3 regions of the Heyndrickxia sp. FSL W8-0496 genome follow, and region 2 is predicted to be linked to each of the others. Evidence: predicted binding sites of a transcription regulator. Region 2 holds the regulator's gene; each other region holds the start of a gene.
What was found. The regulator Rex, encoded in region 2, represses fermentation and respiration genes when NADH is low (regulators of the CRP and FNR family bind a similar motif). The targets are predictions, from matches to a motif close to TTGTGAAATATTTCACAA.
Positions count from the first base shown of each region.

Region 1 (4,250 bases), 340 kb from region 2:
AGATAATGGGCATGCATATTTCCATTTTTTTGATCCAAGTGGTAATAAACTTCAAGTACACTGGTAGAAATCATTATATAATTATCTTTTAATATTATTTAACAATTAGTAGAGTAAATCGCTGAATAAGATAATTTACTTAGATAAAGTCAGTAGATAATCCATGATGTAGAAGCTAACAATCTTATATGATAGGTTGTTAGCTTCTTCTTTAATTTCACATAAGTATGTTTCTCCAGTTGATTACGATGCTAAAAACCGCAAAGTCAATCACAATTGATTTGATTGCTTTTCTGACAAAAATGTACTGGCGATAGATACTCACTCTTTATTTTTAACGATGATTTCACCTAATGTTGTTGTGTATAGGTATGATAATCTTTTTGCCATTTCCTCAGGAGAACTTTTAAACCCTTCTTTAATCCAGTAGATAAACAAACCTAAAAAGGCATAGGTTTCATAATAGTTGACTGCTTCTATATCGAACCATACACCATCTTTCAATTCTAAATCGCTGCGGCTAATAGCCGAAATAGTTTCGCAAAAAATATTTTGTGAACCTGGGATTACTTCTCCCATTAACATGAGAGAAAACACAAATTGGTTATTAAATACAAATTCAAAGATTGGAATACTTTGGGTGGAGTCTGCTAAAGAGAATGTCTTTTTCCCTTTAAAACTTTCTTTATAGTACTGTGCTAGCTCATCTAAATAATCATGAAAAATATCTGCTAGAAGCTGCGTACTATTCTCATAATGGGAATAAAATGTAACCCTATTGCAGTGAGCAACTTCTGCAATTTTAGTAATAGAAATTTCCTTAAATTCCTCTTCCTTTAATAGCTCCAACATTGCTTTCTTTAAGTTTTTTCGTGTTCTTAAAATACGACGATCTTCATTTGCCACTTATTTTCCTACCACCTTGCAACGTACATTCTTTTCAAAAGTATAACACGAAATAAGAAAGAACACTTTTAGCAGATTAGCAAATCTCCTTCTTTGACTTTTATATAGAATTTTGTTATTTTACAGTTGTAGTTTAACTTTAATCATTTTTCTATTGATGAGGATATTCAGTTTCGTACTGAAAAGGAGGAGTTACTAATGACTCGTTTAGAAGGTAAAGTAGCAATTATTACAGGTGCTGCCCAAGGTATGGGAGCATCTCACGCAAGACGCTTTGTGGCAGAAGGTGCAAAAGTTGTTATAACAGATTTAAATGAAGAAAAAGGTACCGCTTTAGCCAGTGAATTAGGTGAAAATGTTTTATTTGTAAAACAAAATGTTACTAGTGCAGAAGATTGGGCAGCTGTTGTTGCGAAGGCTGAAGAAAAATTTGGACCAGTCAACGTCTTAGTAAATAACGCCGGTATTACAATGGCGAAATCTATACTTGATACGACAGAGGAAGAATACCGTCGCATCGTGGATATTAACCAAGTATCTGTCTTTTTAGGAATGAAAAATGTTATTCCATCTATGCAAAAAGTTGGTGGCGGTTCAATTGTTAACATCTCTTCAATCAATGGTATTGTTGGGGGTGCTGTTGGGTACACAGATACTAAATTTGCTGTTCGTGGTATGACAAAAGCGGCTGCAATGGAATGCTCACATTATGGCATCCGTGTTAACTCGGTACATCCTGGTGTTATCGCCACACCTATGGTTGTGCAAGAGGATACAAAAGCAGCTGTAGAGGAATTTGCTAAACATATTCCTTTAAAACGAGTTGCGCAACCAGAAGAAGTAACAAATCTTGTGCTTTACTTAGCTTCTGATGAATCAAGCTACTCAACTGGTGCTGAATTTATTGTAGATGGCGGCATCACTGCAATGTAAATGTAATTAGATTTAATAGAATAAAGTCGTAAACTAGCGCGGCTTTATTCTATTAAACACTTCCTTCTTATTCCAATTTGTTATGTTTTGATAGAGTAATAACCAGCATAAAAAAATAGGGTTCATCGTTTCTTCATAAATATTGTGAAACACTTCACATATTATGTGTTAAACTAACCATGTTAAAAAAAGTAGAAAACAAGCATTCAAGTAAACTATATTTTTTTAAATTGATTTGTGAAATACTTCACAACATGGTCGGCCATTTGTGTTTTTTACTATATATATTTATTAGTTAATCTTTCCCTTTTCATAAATTAATTTAATCCTGGCAATTCTAGGATTAGACTATTTAGATTGATTGAAATTAGAATAATCATCTGGCTAATCTTTAATTTTATAGAATCTGAAGGGGGATCTATTTTGTGAATAAAGAAAAAGTAAATCGTATTGTATTAGTTGGAACAGGTGCTGTAGGTTGTAGTTATGCCTATTCTCTTATTAACCAGGGCGTGGCGGAGGAGCTAGTCTTAATCGATGTTAATGAAGCAAAAGCTGAAGGTGAAGCGATGGATCTTAATCATGGAATGCCTTTCGCACCCTCACCTATACGTGTATGGAGTGGTTCTTATCAAGATTGTGCGACTGCCGACCTAGTTGTTATCACTGCTGGACTGGCGCAAAAGCCAGGGGAAACTCGTTTGCAATTAGTCGAAAAAAATACGAAAATATTTAAGCAAATTGTAAAAAGCATTATGGAAAGTCGATTTAATGGGATATTCTTAGTTGCAACAAATCCAGTGGATATTTTAACCTATGTGACTTGGAAAGAATCGTGTCTACCAAAGGAACGTGTAATTGGTTCTGGGACAGTATTAGACTCCGCGCGTCTAAGATCTGCGCTAGGAAAGTATTTCAATGTAGATACAAGAAATGTTCATGCAGCCATTATCGGTGAACATGGAGATACTGAGCTTCCAATTTGGAGCCATGCAATGATCGGAATTGAGCATCTCAATGCTGTATTGAAGCGTAAGGGAGATTTAAAAAAAGAATGTTTAGATGAAATCTTTGTAAATGTCCGTGATGCGGCCTATCAGATCATTGAGAGAAAAGGGGCAACATACTATGGGATAGGAATGTCTCTCGTTCGGATTACAAAAGCCATCCTTAATAATGAAAACAGCATTTTGACAGTATCCGCTTATCTTAACGGAGAATATGGACAAAGTGATGTATATATTGGAGTTCCCGCTGTCATTAACCGTTCCGGCATTCGCGAAGTAGTTGAGATTGAACTAAATGAAAAGGAAACAGAACAATTTAATCATTCTGTTTCTGTGTTAAAAGAAACCATGCAGCCTGTGATTGAATGAAATAAAGTATAGATCATTTTCATTAAAGAACTTTCTGCAAGAATAAATGAGTTTTCTCCAATAAGATTTAATCTAAAAAATGGTGAAATTAGACTTTGCAAGTGAAGCACTGTATAGCTTCACTTTTTGTTTTATTTTAGGCTCTTTTCTCAAACATTGCTGTTATTTAGGTAAAGTTTTGGTTGGTGAAAGTTGGATGAAATTAAACTATCCCACTGAGATAAAGGCTGTAAACCCTCCATAGATACGGTGAATCGTTTATATCGGGTAGAAGTCGTTAGTAAGGGCTTTACAAATGCAACGAACGACACAAAACCAGCCTTGTTTTATATCCAGACCATAAGAGCAAGAATGAGGACGAATTGGAGATACGTTACTTGTTAAAATGAATCCAGCAACGATTAGGAGGAAAATATAATGAACAAGATACAGGAATTCAATGAGTTACATTCTTCAAAGGAATTATTATTTTTAGGAAATGCCTGGGATTTACTTTCAGCCTTATCACTTGAAAAAGCAGGTTTCAAAGCCATTGGAACGACTAGTTGGGGAATTGCAAATTCACTAGGATTACGAGATGGTGAATTAATTGATTTTGAAAGGCATTTAGGGATCATTAAAACGATAGTAGATAATGTGAAAATTCCTGTATCTGCGGATATTGAGGCGGGCTATAGCGAAGATCCTAGCAAGATTATTCATCATGTTTTAAGGACCGCAGATGTAGGGGTAGTAGGTATCAATATTGAGGATTCATTAAAAAAGTCAAATGGCTTAAAAGAGATTTCATTGCACTGTAATCTTCTGGAGAAAATAAGAATCGCGTTAGACCATCATGGTTATAAGGATTTTTATATTAATGCTAGAACAGATACTTACTTCCAAAAGGAAAACCTTTAATGGAAACAATAGAACGAGCACAGGCATACGTTGATAGTGGCGCAAGTGGGATCTTTGTTCCAGGCTTGAAAGAGCATTCAGAGATTAAAGAAATCACTATGAATGTCAATGCTCCACTGAATGTCTTATCTTTAC
Region 1 is NZ_JBBOXX010000001.1:5,190,687-5,194,936, reverse strand. It holds gene NST63_RS26225 (VOC family protein) at 1-67, shown strand, start outside; gene NST63_RS26220 (TetR/AcrR family transcriptional regulator) at 322-906, opposite strand; gene NST63_RS26215 (glucose 1-dehydrogenase) at 1,105-1,839, shown strand; gene NST63_RS26210 (L-lactate dehydrogenase) at 2,265-3,215, shown strand; partial or broken gene NST63_RS26205 (isocitrate lyase/PEP mutase family protein) at 3,633-4,250, shown strand, end outside.
Region 1: NST63_RS26210 (L-lactate dehydrogenase) is a predicted target of Rex. The motif match lies at 2,075-2,092, and genes of this name have one in related genera.

Region 2 (4,250 bases):
TTTCGAGTACTTCTTTACTATCTAAATCCAGATGGTTGGTCGGTTCATCAAGAATGAGGAAGTTTGCTCTTTGCATTAAAAGCTTGGATAATGCAAGTCTAGCTTTTTCTCCACCACTTAAGCTGGAAACCGTTTTAAGTACATCGTCTCCTGTAAATAAAAAGTTGCCTAATACAGTACGTATTTCTTTTTCATCTTTCAATGGATAGTCATCCCAAAGTTCATTTAACACTGTTTTATTGGATGTCAGATTCGCTTGTTCCTGATCATAATAACCAATTGTTACATTGGAACCATAAGAAATATTCCCCGATAATAGCGTTAGTTTTTTAATGATACTTTTTAGAAGAGTTGATTTCCCGACACCGTTAGGACCAACTAATGCAATACTATCGCCTTTTTTGATTGCAAGCTGGATCCCTTTAGCGATAATGTTGTCTTCATAACCAATTACACCGTTTACCAGGTTTAATACCTCATTTCCACTTTGTCGTTCGATGTCAAATGTGAAATTAGCTGATTTTTCATCACCGAGAGGTTTATCCAGTATTGTCATCTTTTCAAGCTGTTTTCTTCTACTTTGAGCTCTTTTAGTTGTAGATGCTCTTGCTAGATTTCGTTGTATAAAATCTTGAAGTTTCGCAACTTCTTCTTGTTGTTTTTCATATTGTTTGAAATCACGCTCATACTGTTCTGCTTTTTGAACTAAGTATTGACTGTAATTACCGTGAAATTTTTGTATAGAATGGCGTGAGAGTTCATAGACTTGATTAACTACTTTATCTAAGAAATAACGATCATGAGAAACAATTAGAATGGCACCGTCATATCCTTGTAGATACTGTTCTAACCAAGAGAGTGTATCAATATCCAAATGGTTTGTAGGCTCGTCCAAAATCAATACATCAGGTTTCGTTAAAAGTAGCTTGGCAAGTGCTAGACGAGTTTTTTGACCACCACTTAGTGTTTCAATCATTGTCGAATAGTCAAAAGTATCAAAGCGTAAACCATGAAGCACAGAACGAATATCTGCTTCGTATTGATAACCACCAGAATCTTTAAATTTAACCTGTAAACGATCATATTCAGATAGTATTTTTTGATGGAGATCAGGGTTTTCATAGTAGGTAGGATCAGCGATTTTTTGTTCCAGTTCTCTTAATTGAGTCTCCATTTTTTGCAAATCTTTAAAAACAGTTAACATTTCATCCCATATTGATAATGATGATTCCAAACCTGTATTTTGAGCAAGATATCCGATTGAAACATCTTTTGGTTTCATGATCTCTCCAGAATCAAGAGATAGTTGACCAGAAATAATTTTTAATAAGGTGGACTTACCCGCACCGTTTCGTCCAACAAGAGCAATACGATCTCTCGTTTGAATTTCTAGCTTTATATTCGATAAAATAAGTTCAGCACCAAAATGTTTTGTTAGTTGTTGAACTTGTAATAAAATCATAGTTTTTTCACCTCATCTATATAGGTAGTTTAACTTATTGACGAGTGTTTCGGCAATGAAACACATTAATTAGATGAGGGACAATACCTATAAAATAGTGTATGATGAAGAGAGAGGTGTTTGAAAATGTCCAAGCTTACACATTTTAATGAACAAGGTCGAGCGAAGATGGTTGATGTAAGTGCTAAGCCTGAAACTATTCGAACCGCTTTTGCTACATCGAGTGTAGAATTAAGCCATGAATTATATCATTTAATTCATGATAATAAAATGAAAAAAGGTGATGTTTTAGCGGTTGCTCAGGTAGCTGGAATTATGGCTGCAAAAAAAACATCGGATTTAATTCCAATGTGCCATCCGATACTAATAAATGGAGTAAACATTGAGTTCGCTTGGGAACAGAAAAATGAACTTCAATATATCCTAAAGATCAATGCCACTGTTAAGACAAAAGGAAATACCGGTGTTGAGATGGAAGCATTGACAGCAGCATCCGTATCAGCTCTAACGGTATATGATATGTGTAAGGCGGTAGACAAAGGAATTGTCATTGGACCAACATTTTTAGTAGAGAAAACTGGTGGTGTATCAAGCGCTGATTTTCAAAGGAATAGGTGAAACACTGAGCAAGTGAACGGTAAATTTACATGATATTTCCTTTTCGCTTATGTACTAGAGACTTATGGGGGAGTGCGTATGAATGAAGAGCAAATAAAGATACCTCAAGCAACGGCAAAAAGATTGCCACTTTATTATCGATTTCTGAAAAATTTACATTCATCCGGTAAACAGCGTGTATCATCTGCAGAATTAAGTGAAGCGGTAAAAGTAGATTCCGCAACGATCCGCAGAGATTTTTCCTACTTTGGGGCTCTTGGAAAAAAAGGATATGGCTATAATGTAAATTATTTATTGTCGTTTTTTAGGAAAACATTAGATCAGGATGAAGTAACAAAAGTAGCGTTAATTGGCGTGGGTAATTTAGGTACTGCTTTTTTAAATTATAACTTTATGAAGAATAATAATACAAAAATAGAAATTGCATTTGAGGTCGATTCTGATAAGGTGGGTAAAAAAGTAGGACAAGTACCTGTCTATCATTTAGATGAACTTGTTCCACGTTTGATCGAGGAAGACATCAGTGTCGTTATACTTACTATACCAGCAGAGGTTGCTCAAGGGGTTACTGATGAAGTAACTAAATCCAATGTAAAAGGTATATTAAATTTTACACCGGCTAGACTAAATGTACCTTCATCAATTCGGGTGCACCATATAGATCTAGCTGTTGAGTTGCAATCATTAGTTTACTTTTTAAAGCACTATCCAAATGACACGGAAAATTCACAAGACTAACTATAATTAATAATGGATTCTCGTCACGAATTGCTTTATGATGATACTAAGAGGAGGTGGGCTTGATGGGACCAGGAATTGGGAGTATTATTCTCATTGTCATTATAGCCTTACTAGTTTTCGGACCAAAAAAATTACCCCAATTAGGCAGAGCTGCAGGGGATACATTAAAAGAATTTAAAAATGCTACAAAAGGCTTAGCAGATGAAGAAGAAGATAAGCCAAAAACAGAAAGTAAAGATCAAGTAAAATAAATCTCGTTTTCTTAATACTAGGTTTTGGCATCTTTTCATTACAACAGAAATGATAGTAAGGAAAGAGTCTAAGTAAATGTTAGGATGAAATTATATGAGTCAAAAAGACATGACGATTTTTGAACATATATCTGAGTTAAGGAAACGACTGTTTGTTATAGTCGTTTTCTTTATCTTGGCTGTAATAGTGAGCTTTTTTCTATCACAACCACTCATACGCTATCTTCAGGAATCAGATTTAGCAAAAGAAATAACGATGAATGCTTTCCGATTAACTGATCCATTTAAAGTTTTTATGGAGATGACATTATACTTGGCGCTGGTAATTATTTTGCCTGTCATTCTCTATCAGTTATGGGCGTTTATTAGTCCTGGTTTGTATGAGAAGGAGCGAAAAGTTACATTAAGCTATATTCCCGCAGCGGTGCTGTTGTTCTTAGGTGGAATAGCTTTTTCATATTTTATTTTATTTCCGCTTATCTTAAAATTTATGATGCAGCTTTCATCACAAATGAATATAAACCCAGTTATCGGTATAAATGAATATTTCTCGTTCTTATTTCAGATTACGCTACCTTTCGGGCTTTTATTTGAACTGCCGATTATTATTTTATTTTTAACACGTTTAGGTATAATTACACCGATGTTTTTAGCAAAGATACGAAAATATGCCTACTTCTTATTAATCGTTCTTGCTGCCTTTATTACTCCACCGGATGTAATGTCACAAATTATTGTAGCAATACCTTTAATGATTTTATATGAAATTAGTATTTGGCTTTCAAAAATAGGCTACCGTAAATCAAAAGCGGCTGAATTGCGATATGAACTTGAAAGAGATTCTGAATAAAAAGAGATGTTCTTAAGTTTGATACTTATGAACATCTCTTTTTTAATTACTCTTGTAAAATCCTAACTGCATACATTAACAATTAGCGAGCAGTGATCATTTCACCTGCTTTTTATTTTTTCTGTTGGCTTTTTAGCTTAAAGTGCAAGGTGATTAGTCGAAATCCAGAGCCATAATCAATGGTTGCTAAAAAGATAAGCATATACGCAAAAAAAGACCAACCATTTATATTCACTTGCTGAATAGCAAAGAAAGTGAACAAAGTGCCTAAAAGGCAATATACTACCCCGGATAATAATGGTCTCATGTGAAAAATCCTCCAATAAAA
Region 2 is NZ_JBBOXX010000001.1:4,849,288-4,853,537, reverse strand. It holds gene NST63_RS24610 (ABC-F family ATP-binding cassette domain-containing protein) at 1-1,462, opposite strand, end outside; gene moaC (cyclic pyranopterin monophosphate synthase MoaC) at 1,589-2,080, shown strand; gene NST63_RS24600 (redox-sensing transcriptional repressor Rex) at 2,159-2,818, shown strand; gene tatA (twin-arginine translocase TatA/TatE family subunit) at 2,884-3,072, shown strand; gene tatC (twin-arginine translocase subunit TatC) at 3,167-3,922, shown strand; gene NST63_RS24585 (YdiK family protein) at 4,035-4,229, opposite strand; gene NST63_RS24580 (CPBP family intramembrane glutamic endopeptidase) at 4,226-4,250, opposite strand, start outside.

Region 3 (4,250 bases), 2.6 Mb from region 2:
CACCAAAGTAAGGGATAAATAACTTTACACATTTTTCTTCTATACCAAGTAATGAAAGTCTAGGATCGATCACTTCATTGGAATCCTCATCCTGTAGGTGTAAATTCCATTTTCTGTTGTTTTCCCAGCGAGAACCCATTGTGCCATTTGGAACAGCAATTTTTTGTGACCTATCATTCATGAGAACAGGCTTCCATTCACCATTTTTAGTGGATCTGCCAATATCGTTGGCATTTAAAAATCGGTCGGCAATATACCCCTCATCTTGTTTCTTTAATGTTACGAGAAAAGGAAAGTCTGTGTATTTCTTCACATAATTAGAGAAATAATTTACTTGATTTTGCACATAGAATTCATTCAAGATGACATGGCCCATAGCCATAGCAACAGCACCATCAGTACCTTGTTTCACACTTAACCAATCATCCGCAAATTTGGTTGATTCAGCATAGTCAGGACTCAAAGAAATTACTTTTGCCCCACGGTACCGTGCTTCCGCTAGAAAATGAGCATCAGGAGTGCGAGTTAAAGGAATATTTGAACCCCATGTAATAATGTAGCTTGAATTATACCAATCACTGCTTTCTGGTACATCCGTTTGATCACCCCAAATTTGTGGGGACGCAGGCGGCAAATCTGCATACCAATCATAAAAGCTCAACATTGGGGCACCCATCAGATGCATGAACCTTGATCCTCCAGCGTAACTAAGCATAGACATGGCTGGAATTGGAGAGAAGCCAATATTGCGATCAGGTCCATATTTTATAACCGTATAGAGAAGGGAGGCAGCGACAAGCATGGATGCTTCTTCCCAGTCTGCTCGCATAAATCCACCTTTTCCTCTAGCTTCTTTATATTGCTTCGCTTTTTCTTTATCCTCAATGATACTTTTCCATGCTTCAAGAGGGTTGGAATGTGCTTGAAGCGCTTCACGCCACATGAGTAATAAAACTCCTCGGATGTAAGGGTATTTCACTCGTAATGGGCTATATATATACCATGAGAAGCTGGCACCACGTGGACAGCCTCGTGGTTCAAAGTCAGGCATATCTGGTCCTGTAGTAGGGTAATTTAAATTTTGACCTTCCCATGTAACGATTCCATCTTTAACAAAAATGTTCCAGCTACATGAGCCAGTACAGTTCACACCGTGAGTGGATCTAATGACCTTGTCATATTGCCATCTTCTCCTATAAACTTCCTCCCATTCACGATTTCCTTCGCGAACTTCACTATGATTATCATTCAGTTTTTCGGTGGGAGAAAAGTAGCGTAACCGATTAGTTAATGGTGATCTTTTTCGTGGCATTTGCTTCACTCCTTATGTGAAATAATGTATTGATACCTACACTATAAACATTGAAATGTGATGAAGTTGTGAAGTTCATCACACTTCACGAAAAAGACATATACAATTTCAAACAAAAAAAAAGCATGAAATTCATGCTTTAACACCTAATGATTATTCAATATTGCAATAGATAGCTGGACAGTCTTCACAACAAATTTCATCTTTTAAATACTGTAAATTATGTATCGTAATTTTTCCTTTATTCGTTGATAAGATCCCGTCTTTTTTTAATTCGCTTAATGCACGATTGACACTTTCTCGAGAGGTACCACAGAAGTTTGCCAGTTCCTGATTTGTAATAGGTAAATCAATGAGAATTCCATTGCGCTGTTGTACGCCATAACTGTTAGTCATTCGAATTAAAGTAGAAAACAAAGCACCTTTTTTACCATGAAGAATAAGATCTCGAAATTTTGTCTGTGTTTTCCGATATTGATCACTCATCCATTTCATAAATTCAAAGGCAAGTGAGCTATTTTTAAACAGTTCATCCTCTAATATATCTTTTCTGATGAGAGCTACTTCGCCATCCTCAATTACCTTAGCAGTTAATAGGTATCTTGAAGAATAAGAAAAAAGAATCGCTTCACCTACAATATCATCCTGACTACATATTCTAAAGGTTAATTCTTGCCCGTCTGAAGTAATCTTACTTATTTGAACCTTTCCGGAGATGATGATATAGAGACCTTCTGCTGTCATTCCTTCTTGAAATAAATAATTTCCCTTCGTTATTTTTATCGTTTTTTCCGAAAACTTGATTAATTCATTTATTTTAATGGAATGTGTAGGTTTAATTGGTTTTTGTTCTATTTTCAACCGTATCACCCTTTTAAATTGTGTTGTGTTACCTATAACTTACTCTTTAAGCATAAAAAAGTATAGGTCTAATCAAGGATAAATTTTGAAAAAAGTATTTTTTTATTATAGTTAATAATTGGAAAATTGCATTAAATAACTGCTGTACTTAAAAAATACAAAAATATGAAAAAAATAATCTTTATGTGAAAAACATCACATCTTAATAGATTTCATTTTTTTATGATGAATACATGCAATGGAAAAAAATATAGAAAGGGGTACTCTTTATGCATTCCGGAAAAAAACAATTACCACTTCAGACATTGAGTTTAATTATGGGCTTTATGATATGGGTTATCTTATCTTCTTTAATGTCGTTTATTAAAATGGATATTGCTTTAACAGATAACCAGATTGCCCTTGTAACGGCAGTTCCAGTTATTTTAGGATCATTATTAAGAATTCCCATTGGATTTTGGACAAATCGTTTTGGTTCACGAGCATTATTTACTACAAGCTTTATTCTTCTTATCATACCAGCCGTTTATATAAGCTATGCAAATAGTTTTTTAGATTTAATTATTGGAGGATTATTTATTGGGATTGGTGGAGCTGTGTTTTCGGTTGGAGTTACATCATTGCCTAAATATTTCCCCAAGGAAAGACACGGATTTGTTAATGGAATATATGGAGCGGGAAATATTGGAACAGCAATTACTACATTTTTAGCACCAGTACTTGCTATTAAATTTGGTTGGCAAACTACCGTTCAATTGTACATTATTTTACTTCTATTATTTGCCGTACTTAATTTTATCTTTGGGGATAAAAAAGAAAAAAGAATGAAAGTATCTTTCAGTGAACAGTTTAGAAAAGTATATGACAATCAAAAGCTTTGGTTTTTAAGTTTGTTTTACTTTTTAACTTTTGGATCTTTTGTAGCATTCACGATTTATTTACCGAACTTTTTAGTAGGGCATTTCGGATTAGATAAGGTAGATGCTGGATTTAGAACTGCCGGCTTTATTGCGATTGCAACATTTTTACGGCCAGTAGGAGGATGGTTAGGAGATAAATTTAATTCCTTTAAAATATTAATATGTGTATTTGCGGGATTAACTGTAGCAGGGTTATTATTAGCCTTTACACCTACACTAACACTGTATTCTATTGGGTGTATCGTGATAGCCATTGGAGCAGGGATAGGAAATGGTACCATCTTCAAACTCGTTCCTCTTTATTTTTCTGAACAAGCGGGGATCGTCAATGGTGTCGTTTCCGCAATGGGGGGGTTAGGTGGTTTCTTTCCACCATTAATTCTTTCTTTCTTATTTAATATGACTGGAAATTATTCAATTGGATTTATGGCGCTGTCACAAGTCGCCCTTGCTTGTCTTATAATTGTCGTTTGGATGTATCATCAAGAAAAGCTTGAATTATCACAAAATATTGTTGATCATACCATTGAAGGAGTAATGGTAACAGATTTACAGGGGACTATCACAAGAGTAAATCCTGCCTTTACTATGGTAACAGGATATACGATGGGTGAGGTTATAGGAAAAACACCAAAAATTATTCAATCAGGAAAACATGATAAAAAATTTTATGAAAAGATGTGGGTATCTATTAAAACAAATGGTTATTGGAAAGGGGAGATTTGGAATAAAAGAAAAAATGGTGAAATATATTTAGAATGGTTGACAATTAGCCCTGTTCAAAATACAGCGGGTGAAACAAAATATTATGTGGGAATGTTTACTGAAATTAAACATCATAAAGCTTAAGTGGAGGCCAATGTGCCTCCCTGTCATTTTTTAAGAAATATATTATTTTTTTAAAAGATTTCATTTTTAAAACTGTTAATATATAAGTAGGATGAACTCTCCTGTTTGTTAAAATGGGGTGTGTTTAAGGAGATGGGAATATGGACGAAATAATCAGAGATCAATTGAATCGACCATTACATGATCTGAGAATTTCTGTAACAGATCGTTGTAATTTTCGCTGTAGCTACTGTATGCCTGCAGAGGTGTTTGGTCCAGATTATGCTTTTCTACCGAAAGATCAAGTATTATCTTTTGAAGAAATTGAA
Region 3 is NZ_JBBOXX010000001.1:2,255,047-2,259,296, forward strand. It holds gene NST63_RS11385 (nitrate reductase subunit alpha) at 1-1,312, opposite strand, end outside; gene NST63_RS11390 (Crp/Fnr family transcriptional regulator) at 1,466-2,167, opposite strand; gene NST63_RS11395 (nitrate/nitrite transporter) at 2,443-3,942, shown strand; gene moaA (GTP 3',8-cyclase MoaA) at 4,083-4,250, shown strand, end outside.
Region 3: NST63_RS11395 (nitrate/nitrite transporter) is a predicted target of Rex. The motif match lies at 2,357-2,374, and genes of this name have one in related genera.